Regions from separate parts of the Carboxydothermus pertinax genome, predicted to be linked through region 2. Evidence: riboswitches for the same ligand, from Rfam matches in the RefSeq annotation. Region 2 holds a riboswitch; the other holds the start of a gene.
The links. A riboswitch is a leader RNA that binds a small molecule or an ion and turns the genes downstream of it on or off. The one in region 2 is predicted to bind glycine.

Region 1: another riboswitch for glycine. It lies ahead of gcvT (glycine cleavage system aminomethyltransferase GcvT); the one in region 2 lies ahead of cpu_RS08845 (GrdX family protein).

What each region holds. Positions count from the first base shown of each region.
Region 1 is NZ_BDJK01000043.1:26,581-32,623, forward strand. It holds gene cpu_RS09585 (methylaspartate ammonia-lyase) at 1-13, shown strand, start outside; gene cpu_RS09590 (double-cubane-cluster-containing anaerobic reductase) at 248-1,513, shown strand; gene cpu_RS09595 (acyl-CoA dehydratase activase) at 1,513-2,247, shown strand; glycine riboswitch at 2,355-2,462, shown strand; glycine riboswitch at 2,466-2,528, shown strand; gene gcvT (glycine cleavage system aminomethyltransferase GcvT) at 2,618-3,700, shown strand; gene gcvH (glycine cleavage system protein GcvH) at 3,703-4,095, shown strand; gene gcvPA (aminomethyl-transferring glycine dehydrogenase subunit GcvPA) at 4,097-5,431, shown strand; gene gcvPB (aminomethyl-transferring glycine dehydrogenase subunit GcvPB) at 5,431-6,043, shown strand, end outside.
Region 2 is NZ_BDJK01000036.1:12,144-18,186, reverse strand. It holds gene cpu_RS08860 (glycine/sarcosine/betaine reductase component B subunit) at 1-735, opposite strand, end outside; gene cpu_RS08855 (thioredoxin family protein) at 747-1,076, opposite strand; gene trxB (thioredoxin-disulfide reductase) at 1,090-2,013, opposite strand; gene cpu_RS08845 (GrdX family protein) at 2,039-2,434, opposite strand; glycine riboswitch at 2,508-2,598, opposite strand; glycine riboswitch at 2,599-2,686, opposite strand; gene cpu_RS08840 (thioesterase family protein) at 3,078-3,473, shown strand; gene cpu_RS08835 (formate--tetrahydrofolate ligase) at 3,665-5,335, shown strand; gene cpu_RS08830 (HD domain-containing protein) at 5,404-5,886, shown strand; gene folP (dihydropteroate synthase) at 5,900-6,043, shown strand, end outside.

The DNA.
Region 1 (6,043 bases), on a different contig from region 2:
AAAAGTTGGTTAGCCGGAAGGAACGTCTTCCGGTTTTTTTATTCCATTTTGCAATACTTACGCGAAGTAAAAATAAAAAAATGGAATTTTACAAATAAAAACAATTAATATAAGATTAATTGTGAAAAAAATTATAAACTTTTGGGGAGGGGAGGGTCTGGTTGCCCCGGAGGACTTTAAATCCAATGGACAATTTTGGGGGTTTGGTTCGATTCCCACTTCCTCCCTTTAAAAAAGGAGGAGAGCTATGGACAATCGAGAACTGTGGAAGACTTTGAATGTTGATTTGGAGAAACACGATGAATTTTTGGCTCCGGTGCCGGGGGTTTATACCGAACTTTTTTTAAATCGACCCAATCGACCTAAAAAAATGGACTACTTTGATGCGGTAGTAGGGGATATTCATGGAATTAGAGTGCACGAGCTTTACAACTTAAAACATGCAGGTAAAAAAGTGTTTGCGACTTTTTGCGTTTATGTTCCGGAGGAAATTATTAATGCTACCGGCAGTGCTTGCATAGGCCTTTGCGCCGGTGCGCAGTATCCAATTCCGGCAGGGGAGACGGTCTTGCCCCGCAATCTTTGTCCGCTTATTAAATCAGCAATGGGCTTTAAAATTGAGAGAATTTGTCCATATTTCCAGGTGGCGGATTGTGTAGTAGGGGAAACTACTTGTGATGGCAAGAAAAAAGCCTGGGAGATTTTAAATGAATATATTCCAGTGCATGTGATGGAACTTCCCCAGAAAAAAGAAGCACGAGACCGAGAATTTTGGGAAGCTGAAATTAAAGATTTTGTGCGATTTGTGGAAGAAACGACTGGAGTTAAATTAAATGCCGAAAACTTAAGAGAAGGAATTGAAAAAATAAACAAAAAACGACAAGCCTTAAAAAGGCTTTCGGATTTAAGAAAACATAACCCTGCTCCTATCCATGGCTTGGATGTCCTTTTAATTAATCAATTGGCCTTTTTTGATGACCCTGAACGATTTGCTTCCAAGGTAAACGAACTCTGTGACGAATTAGAAGAAAGGGTTGCCCGGGGGGAAGGGGTAGCTCCCAAAGATGCCCCGAGAATCTTAATTACCGGTACCCCTCAGCCCATACCCCACTGGAAAATCCATGCCTTAATTGAAGGAGCCGGCGGAGTGGTAGTGGGAGAGGAAACTTGTACCGGGGAAAGGTATTTTAAGGATTTAGTAGAACCAGCCGATGACATGGACGGAATGTTAAAAAATATTGCAGCAAGATCTTTAAAGGTAAATTGTGCTTGCTTTACCCCCAACCCTGGCCGTATAGAGGACCTTTTAGGGCTGGCTAATAAATTACAAGTAGACGGGGTAATTCACTATTCTTTGCAGTTTTGTCAACCCTATGGAGTGGAAAGTTACTTCGTTAGCAGGGAGCTGGAGAATCGCAACATTCCGGTATTAAAGTTAGAAAGCGACTTTTCCGATGAAGACCAGGGGCAGTTAAAAACCCGGATTGAAGCCTTTTTGGAGATGATAAAATAGTGTTTGCAGGATTAGATTTAGGTTCTACCAATACGAAATTAGTAATTATAAGAGAGGATGGAAGCCTTCTTTTTAAGATTATTCCCACTAAATTTGAACCGGTGAAAGCCGGAGAGGCTATCTTAAGAGAGACAGGAGAGGATATTCAACGATTGGTAGTTACCGGTTACGGTCGGGTGGCTTTTAACCGGGGAAAAGTTGTAACGGAAATAACCTGTCAGGCCAAGGGCTGCCATGAATTATTTCCCGAGGTTGAATTTATCTTAGATTTAGGCGGTCAGGATGCTAAAATAATTAAAAAGGATGGTCAAGGAAGGGTAGTTAATTTTTTAATGAATGATAAATGTGCTGCTGGAACGGGCAGATTTTTAGAAGTAATTTTAGCGGCAATTGGGGATGAATTCCAGGATGAGGTTTTGGTTAATGAAGTTAAGGCAGTTCCTATAAATTCCATGTGCACTGTCTTTGCCGAATCTGAAGTTATCTCGTTGCTTGCCCGTGGAACTCCTAAAAGAGAAGTAGTAGCGGGGTTATTTAAAACAGTAGCCAAAAGGCTTGCCAAATTTGTCGCAAGCCTTGGCCAACCCCGAAAATTAATATTTACCGGTGGTGGGGCGAACTACAAAGCCCTAAGATTTTTTTTACAAAGAGAACTGGGAATTGAGGTGGTTGTGCCACCAGAACCGTCGGTGACCGCTGCTTTAGGGGCTGCTTTAATTGCTAAAGAAGCCTGAGGGTAACCTTCCAGGCTTTCTATAAATTAAAATTTTCACAAATATAAAAATTGTTGAATTAATGCGAAATTTATCATAAAATGTATACAGAAAACTAAATACGGCGGATGAAGGCAGCAGGAGAGACCCGGACTCGGGCGCCGAAGGAGTAAGCCTTTAAAGTTTTGCTTGGCTTTAAAGGTGAAACTCTCAGGCAAAAGGACTGTTGCTGGACGAAGCTCTGGAGAGTCCCAGGACTGGGCACCCACGGGGAGAATAATCTCTCAGGTCAAAGGACAGAGGCTAAAGCGTTTAGGTTTTAGCTATCTGTCTTTTTATTTTTTGGATTAAAAAACAAAAGCTGCAAAAACTAAGAAAAAAGGGTGATGGGATGGAAAGTTTAAAAAGAACTCCGCTTTTTGAAGAGCACTTAAAGCTTGGGGCCAAAATGGTACCCTTTGGTGGCTGGGAAATGCCGGTTCAGTATACCGGTATCTTGGAAGAACATATGGCTGTTCGTACCGATGTGGGGATGTTTGATGTGTCCCATATGGGAGAAATTGAAATTTTGGGTAGCAGGGCTGAAGAATTTGTAAACTACTTGATTACCAATGATGCTTCCCGCTTAAATCCTGGTGAGGTAATTTATACTACCATGTGTTATCCAAACGGCGGGACGGTTGATGATTTATTGGCCTATAAGTATTCCAACGACCATTACTTATTGGTAGTGAATGCTTCCAACAAAGATAAGGATTTTGCCTATATTATAGAACATAAGTGGGAAGATGTAACGGTAACCGACTTATCGGACCAAACGGCGGAAATTGCTCTCCAGGGTCCCCGGGCTCAGGAGGTCTTGCAAAAACTAACTTCTTTTGACTTAAACCGGATTAAATATTTTGGTTTTGTGGAAATAGAGGTAGCGGGTATTCCCTGCTTGGTAAGCCGCACCGGCTATACCGGCGAAGATGGCTTTGAAATTTATTTTACCCCCATTCACGCGGCAAAAATTTGGAATGAACTATTAAGTCTTGGGGTAAAACCAGCAGGGCTTGGTGCCCGGGATACTTTAAGGTTTGAAGCCTGCCTTCCGTTATACGGCCATGAACTTTCAGCCGAGATTACGCCTCTTGAGGCGGGACTTGGTTGGGCCGTTAAGTTTACCAAGGAAGATTTTCTGGGAAAAGAAGCTTTACTTGCCCAAAAAAATGCAGGGCTTAAAAGAAAAATTGTTGGTTTGGAAATGATTGGAGCAGGAATTCCGCGCCAGGGCTACGAAATAGTATTTAACCAAAGGGGAGTAGGTTTTGTTACCTCCGGTACCTTTGCGCCGTATTTTAAGAAAAACCTGGCTTTAGCCATGGTTGATATCGACGCGGCGGAAATTGGTACCGAGTTGGAAGTAATCATTCGGGGGAAGGGCGTTCGTGCCCGGGTAGTTCCAAAACCATTTTACAAAAGGGGGAAATAAGCATGAGTAATGTGCCTAAGGATTTAAAGTACAGCCGTGAGCATGAGTGGATTAAGGTAGACGGCAATATTGGTATTGTAGGGATTACTGATTTTGCCCAAAAATCACTGGGAGACATCGTATTTATTGAGCTTCCTGGAGTGGGTGATGAAATTACCGCTGGGGACACCTTTGGGGTGGTAGAGTCGGTAAAAGCTGCTTCCGACTTATATGCTCCGGTCTCCGGAAAAGTACTGGAAGTAAATGAGGAAGTTATTGATTCACCTCAATTGGTAAATGAAGACCCCTATGGTAAGGGGTGGATGATTAAAGTTGAAATTTCCAATGAAGCGGAATTGGAAGAACTACTCTCCCCCGAAGATTACGAAAAACTTTTAGAAGAGGAAGGCGAATAATTTGAAGTATACTCCCCATACCCCGGACGAAGTCCGGGAAATGTTAAGTAGCCTTGGCTTAAATACCATTGATGATTTGTTTGCTGATATCCCGGAAGAGGTTAAACTTAAAAGGCCCTTAAATCTTCCTTCCGGGATGTCAGAACTTGAAGTTAAAAAGCACTTAGCAAAGCTAGCATCACAAAACGGTTCTGCGGATAAATATCTAACCTTCTTGGGTGCAGGAGTATACGACCATTATGTACCTTCGGTGGTAAATCACATCTTACTTCGCTCGGAGTTTTATACAGCCTATACTCCCTATCAGGCAGAAATGAGCCAGGGGGTATTACAGTCCATTTTTGAGTACCAAACCATGATTTGCGAACTAACCGGGCTTGATATCACCAATGCGTCGATGTACGATGGCGGATCAGCTTTGGCTGAAGCTGCTCTGATGGCAGTAAATCAAACCCGGCGGGATAAAATTTTAGTTTTAGCTACTATCCATCCCGAATACCGGAGTGTAGTTAAAACCTACACTTGGGGGCCGGGGATTACCGTAGTAGAAGCGCCCCGGAAAAATGGCACTGTGGATTTAGAAAAACTTGAAGAGCTTATTGACGATAAAACCGCTGCGGTTTTGGTACAACAGCCAAACTTCTTTGGCCAATTAGAACCAGTGGAGGAAATAAGTCGTTTAATCCATGCTAAAAAAGGCCTGCTGGTAGCAGCAGTAGACCCCATTTCCCTGGGGATTTTAAAACCGCCGGCGGAATACGGGGCAGACATTGCGGTGGGTGATGGGCAGGCTTTAGGTAATGGTCTTGCCTTTGGGGGGCCGCACCTTGGCTTTTTTGCCGCCCGGAAGGATTTAGCCCGCCGGATGCCTGGACGGTTGGTAGGTTTAACTACTGATCGCCAGGGCAACCGTGGCTTTGTTTTAACGCTGCAGGCCAGAGAACAGCACATCCGCCGGGAAAAGGCAACTTCCAATATTTGCAGTAACCAGGCGTTAAATGCTTTGGCAGCGACCGTTTATCTGGCAACGGTGGGAAAAAAGGGGTTAAAAGAAATTGCCCTGCAAAGCTTACAAAAAGCCCATTATGCTTTTGAACGTTTAATTGGCGAAGGCTATGAACCTTTATTTACCGGGCCATTCTTTAAAGAGTTTGTGGTAAAAGTTAAAAATGAAGAGGAAATTACCCAAAAACTTTTAAAACACCATATTTTGGCGGGGCCGGGTATAAGCCGTTTTTACCCGGAATTAGCACCAGCTTTAATGATTGCGGTTACTGAAAAACGCACCCGGGAAGAAATCGATACATTGGTAGAAGTAATGGGAGGTGACCGGTAATGGGAAGCTATCCTTTGATTTTTGAATTGTCGAAAGAAGGAAGAACCGGTTTTGAGCTTCCAGAGTTAGATGTTCCAGCAAAAGATGTTACCAAACTTTTACCGGAAGGAATGTTTAGAGAGACCGAACCGGACCTCCCGGAAGTTGCGGAAGTGGATGTTGTCCGTCATTATGTGGGCTTATCCCGGCGGAATTTTGGCGTGGATAACGGTTTTTACCCCCTGGGAAGCTGTACCATGAAGTATAACCCCAAGATAAATGAAGATACTTCAAGGCTTGCCGGCTTTGCGGAACTTCATCCCTATGTTCCGGAAGAGTTGGCCCAGGGAGCTTTAGAGTTATTATATGATACCGAACAATACTTAAAAGAAATCACTGGTATGGATCGGTTTACCTTGCAGCCGGCAGCCGGCGCCCATGGGGAATTTACCGGGATTATGATTATAAAAGCTTACCTGGCGAAAAGAGGGGAAAAACGGACAAAAGTAATAGTTCCGGACTCAGCCCACGGTACTAACCCGGCAACGGCTGCCATGTGCGGCTTTGATGTGATTTCTATTAAATCCAATGACCGGGGGTTGGTGGATCCCGAAGAGCTGGCGAAAGTTTTGG
Region 2 (6,043 bases):
GGCGGAAACACAGTTACCGCTGACAATTGCTCCGTCGAAAACTTCGGTGGGGGAGATAAGAGTAGGGAGAATCCTTTTAGCATCAACACCATAAACATATGTGTCGTGTAAAAGCCCCTGGGTTTGGAGCATGTAGACATAAGCTACTTTCGGTAGACCCGGGTATTTATTTGCGGCTTCGAGTAAGGGGGCTACTTCATAGGTGACTTCTTCATCGGGAGCTACATTTCTACCGGCTTCACCCAGGTACGCGGCAGCTTTAAAACCTGCTAACCGGACAACCCTTTCATGTTCGTGCTGGGACAGTCCTTCCACCGGTTCGACTTTAACAACGATGTTATAAGTTTTCGAAAAAGGAGTGTATTTCGCTCCAGGACCGGTCATATCGATAATACCTTCCTGGAAACCTACAATTTTACCAGTGGTAATTACTGCCGCGCCTTTTAAAACATGGGTCCGGCCGCTACCCACCATCTCTATTTTCCCTAAAAAGCCGGGAAAGATATTGCCAGGGCCTTCTACTTTAACCCGGGGCTCGATTACATCTTTTACCGGTACAATCCTGACCGATTCTCCCGGGCGGGCTAAAAACAGTTCGACCGAGCTAATTTGGTTATCTTCTTTTAAAAGGGCGGTGAGCTCATCTTTGTTAACATATAAAATTCCGTTTTCAACTTTTGTATTAGGGCCAAACTCAACCCCTTTAATTTGAATCTTGCCAAGGGTAAGCCGCATTTTATCCCTCCTTAGCCGATAATGGCACGAATTTTTTCTTCAATTTCTGCGCGGCCAAAGTTGCCCTGTAGTTGATCTACAAGCTCTCCGTTTTTGTAAAACTGGAAGGTAGGAAGGCTCATAACTTTGAGCTGAATAGCCAGCCTCCGGTTTTCGGCAGTGTTTAATTTGGTAAACTTCATTTTGCCCGCATAGATTTCAGCCAATTCTTCGACTACTGGCATTAAGCCCATGCAGGGTACACACCGGGGGCCCCAGAAGTCCACCAGGACCGGAAGCTCGCTTTTTAAAACCTCCTCTTCAAAATTGTCTTTGTTTACTTCAATTAAGTTGCCTGCCATATAATCACCTCCTTTACTTGATGCATTCTTCAAGATATTTTTCCGCATGATAGGCGGCAATGGCCCCGTCAGCAGCCGCAGTAACCACCTGCCGTAAAAGTTTTTGCCGGACATCTCCGGCAGCATAGACTCCCGGGATATTAGTGCGCATATTTTCATCGGTAATAATATACCCGCGTTCGTCTAAGGTTACTAAGCTTTTGACAAATTCGGTGTTGGGTTCAAGGCCGACATAGATAAAAATGCCGTCAATTTCTTTTTCAAAAACTTCGCCGGTGACGACATTTTTAAGGCGGACTTTTTCAACTACATCGGTACCAATAATTTCTTCAACTACGGTATTCCAGAGAATTTCCAGTTTTTCGTTAGCAAAAGCCCTTTCCTGGAGAACTTTGGTGGCTCTCAAGGTATCGCGGCGATGGACGAGAGTTACTTTTTCAGCAAACTTGGTGAGGTAGCAGGCTTCTTCTACTGCTGAGTCGCCGCCGCCTACGACCATGACGTTAGCGCCTTCGTAAAAGGCAGCGTCACAGGTGGCACAGTAGGAGACCCCGCGAGCTCTAAATTCTAACTCACCCGGACAACCGAGAAGTTTAGGTGCGGCACCGGAAGCGATAATAACAACTTTCGCAATTAAATCGCCTTTAGTGGTTTTGACAATCCGGTCATCTCCTTGAAGTTCTATGGCCTTGACTTCTGCATTAAGTTTTTTGGCGCCAAATCTTTGAGCTTGCTGTTCCATTTGCTGGGTTAAGTCTGGTCCTGGAATGCCGCGGGCAAAACCGGGGTAATTTTCAATCTCATCGGTAGTGGCAGCTTGACCGCCGGTAGAAAGCTTTTCGATATAAAGGGTGGAAAGCTTACTCCGGGCGCTGTAGAGAGCAGCAGACAATCCTGCTGGACCTGCCCCGATGATAATCACGTCATATCTTTCCATGGACACTCCTCCTTCTTTTAAAGCTTTATATAATAAGACCCAGGCTGGTCAAAAAACTTTTAAAAAAGTCCAGGTCTATGACAGCAAAGTCATCTAAAAATAGCTCTGTCTCCTTAGGGCGAGGGCGTTTGGTTAAAAGTTCTAGTGTTTTAAAATAACTGTTTTCAGCTATTAAGATGGAGTTAAAATCTATCTCTTGCTCTAGGTGATCTACAACTACAGTTTTATAAGGGGTTTGGTTGGGTTTAATACTTCCTGTTAAAGGATGGGTTAAAAGTTTATGGCCGAAATGACAGAGGTCGCGAACTTTTTCCAGGACGTCCTCGGTAAAGCCATCTACCCATAAAAGGGAAAATCTTTTATTAAGCTGGTACTTTTGTATATATTCTTTTACTTTTGGGTTGTTTGTAATCACGATCATTTCGATTTCCTCCAAGGAAATGACTTAATATGCTCCTGCGGTACTAAAAAGAAAAGGACAGAGGCCAATTTTATTACCGACCTCTGTCCCTAAGACCTGAGAGATTCCCGGGGAAATCCCGGGTTACTCCTTTGGTGCCGCCAACTGCGGACTCTCCAGAGTCCCGTCCGGTTGCGGTCCTTTTGCCTGAGAGTTTCGGTTTCCCTTGCTCCTTCGGCGCCCCTATAAAGGGGTCTCTCCCGCCACCATCATTCAGGAAATTTCACTATTAATTTGGGGGGATGGAGAAAAAATTATACAGGGGGAGAAAGAAAAGTTTTCTTAACTTTTCAATTGCTATTATAATATATTCGTGATAAATTACACAAGTCCTTTTCTAAAAAATATTTTTTTCGACAAAATTCGAAGTTTTTATCTTGTGAATATTAAGAAAATGGCGAAAAAAAGCTGTTAATGACTTTTTAAAATGTGATAAAAAGTGCAAAAAGTTCCTTTATGTACAAATAAAATATGCAATCTGATTTACCTAAAGTTAACAAATTTTCTCTTAAGGATTTGAAAAATAATTAAAGGAAAATGCTAATCGGTACCGAATTAATTTTTAAAGACAAAAAAGCTTTTAATCGTTTAAAGGAGGGTTAGGATGGCGGGAGAACTTAAAGTTGGCTTGGAAGGGCGAGCAAGCACTACAGTTAGGCCTGAAAACACCGCTTTATCGGTAAAAAGCGGAAGTTTAGAGGTGTTTGCCACGCCAATGATGATAGCTTTAATGGAAGAAGCTTCGGTAAAGGCGGTGGAAGATTTTTTAAATCCCGGGGAAACTACCGTGGGAACAAAAGTGGAAGTAAGCCATTTAAAAGCAACTCCCCTGGGGGCTAAAGTAGAAGCTGTGGCCAGATTGGTTGCTATAGACGGACGCCGACTTACTTTTTTAGTTGAGGCTTTTGATGAGCAGGGGAAAATTGGGGAAGGACGGCACGAGAGAGTATGCGTAAATATTGAAAAATTTTTGGGGAAACTAAATTCAAAAGAAAAATAAACGAACTTGGAAGAAAAATAAAGTTAATGAAAGTTATTACAATATCTATAGAAATATTTCAAAAATTTAAAAATTTAAGAAGGAATTTTGGTATATTAATCGAATATATTAATAATTGATGTCCAAAGTAGTTAGCAAAGGCTTTTTTAATAATAATTAATAATAAAAAACTAGAAAGGAAGGGAAAGGAAATGAAGAGCGATATCGAAATCGCCCAGGAGGCAAAACTTGAGCCCATAGTTAAGATTGCTGAAAAGCTGGGGCTTACCGAAGATGACATTGAGATGTATGGGAAGTACAAAGCCAAAATTGCAGCGCATGTTTGGGATAAGATTAAAGACCGCCCAGATGGTAAATTAATACTGGTCACTGCTATAAATCCTACCCCTGCTGGAGAAGGAAAGACCACAACCACTGTGGGTTTAGGTGATGCTTTAAACCGCTTAGGAAAGAAAACTATTATTGCTTTACGGGAACCTTCTTTAGGTCCTAGCTTTGGGGTAAAGGGTGGTGCTGCTGGGGGTGGTTATGCCCAGGTAGTGCCAATGGAAGACATTAACCTCCACTTTACTGGAGACCTGCACGCGATCACTACTGCTCATAACCTTTTAGCGGCAATGATCGATAATCACATCCACCAGGGAAACGAGTTGGGCATTGACCCGAGACGGGTGGTCTGGCGGAGAGTGGTGGACTTAAACGACCGGGCGTTAAGAAAAGTAGTTATCGGCCTTGGCGGACCGGCTCAAGGAGTACCCCGGGAGACAGGCTTTGACATTACTGTGGCGTCAGAAATTATGGCGATCCTTTGCCTTGCCTCCGACCTCATGGACTTAAAAGAAAGGTTTAATAGAATTTTAATTGGTTATACATACGACCAGAAGCCGGTATATGTCCGGGACTTGAAAGCTGCTGGAGCTATGACCGTATTAATGAAAGATGCCATTAAACCAAACTTAGTTCAGACTTTAGAACATACCCCAGCTTTTGTGCACGGTGGGCCCTTTGCCAACATTGCCCATGGCACCAACTCCATCCAGGCAGATAAGATTGCCTTAAAACTTGCTGATTACCTTGTAACCGAGGCAGGCTTTGGTGCTGACCTTGGCGCTGAAAAGTTCTTCAACGTTGTTTGCCGGTTTGCCGGCTTTAAGCCTTCAGCGGTAGTTATTGTGGCAACGGTGCGGGCGCTTAAATATAACGGAGGAGTACCGAAAGTAGAACTCAATAAAGAAAACTTGGAAGCTTTAGAAAGGGGTTTTGCTAACCTTGAAAAGCATATAGAAAATATTGGCAAGTTTGGGTTACCTGCAGTAGTAGCAATTAACCGCTTCCCCACTGATACCGATGCTGAGCTTAACAAACTTAAAGAGCTTATTGAAGCTTCGGGGGCGGAGTTTGCTCTCTCGGAAGTATGGGCTAAGGGTGGTGAAGGTGGTATTGAACTAGCCCAAAAAGTTCTTAAAGTAATTGAAGAAAAGCCGGCGAACTTCCGCTTCCTCTATGACTTAGAAATGTCAATTAAGCAAAAGATAGAAACCATTGCCCGGGAAATTTACGGCGCTGATGGGGTAAACTTCACTGCAGAAGCTGAAAAAACCCTGGCTAAATTTGAGGAAATGGGCTTTGGCAATATGCCGGTGATTATGGCCAAGACCCAGTACTCCTTATCCGATGACCCGACTAAGCTTGGAAGACCTACCGGCTTTACTATCACCGTCCGGGAGCTTCGGGCATCGGTGGGGGCTGGTTTCATTGTAGCGATTACCGGGGACATTATGACCATGCCCGGGCTTCCTAAGCGGCCAGCAGCGGAAGTTATTGACATTGATGCTAATGGTAAAATCACTGGGTTATTCTAAACGTAATTTAAAATTAAAGGGGGAGCAATCCCCCTTTTTCCTATATAAACGGAAAGTTTGGGGAGAGCATGGATAGATTTTGGCGGATTGTTAGGGATGAAGAAGTAGTAAGGCGCATTAATATAATTGCTGATTTAGAAAAGGAAAGGGAGTTTTGCCGCCATGATGTTCAACACTTTTTAGACGTGGCCCGAATTTTACATATATTAAACTACGAAAATAACCTTGAGTTACTTCAAGAATTAGTTTATATCACCGCGTTTCTTCATGATCTAGGAAGGGTTGAGGAGTATCAAAAAGGATTAGATCATGCTAAAATTGGAGTGGAGATTGCTCGAAGAATTCTAATGACAAAAGAACTATTTACCGACGATGAGATTTACTTAATAACCGGTGCTATAGCTGGCCATCGGAATAGCAACTCAACTGGGTTTGCTAAGCTCTTATATCTTGCTGACAAGCTTTCCCGGCCCTGCCTTAGCTGTAAAGTTTTATCTAAATGTCATAAGGGAGAAGAGATGCTCTTACTTCACCAAAAGATGTTTTATTAACGGAGGTTTTATTATGGAAAATATTTTATGGTCCATGGAGTTTTCTAATATTGAGGAGGCAAAAAAAGAGATCGCCAAAATTGGCAGTACTTTGCCCGGTCAAAATTTGATGGCTCCTAAAGGGGTGCTACGAGCGATTAAAATAAAAAACTTAGCA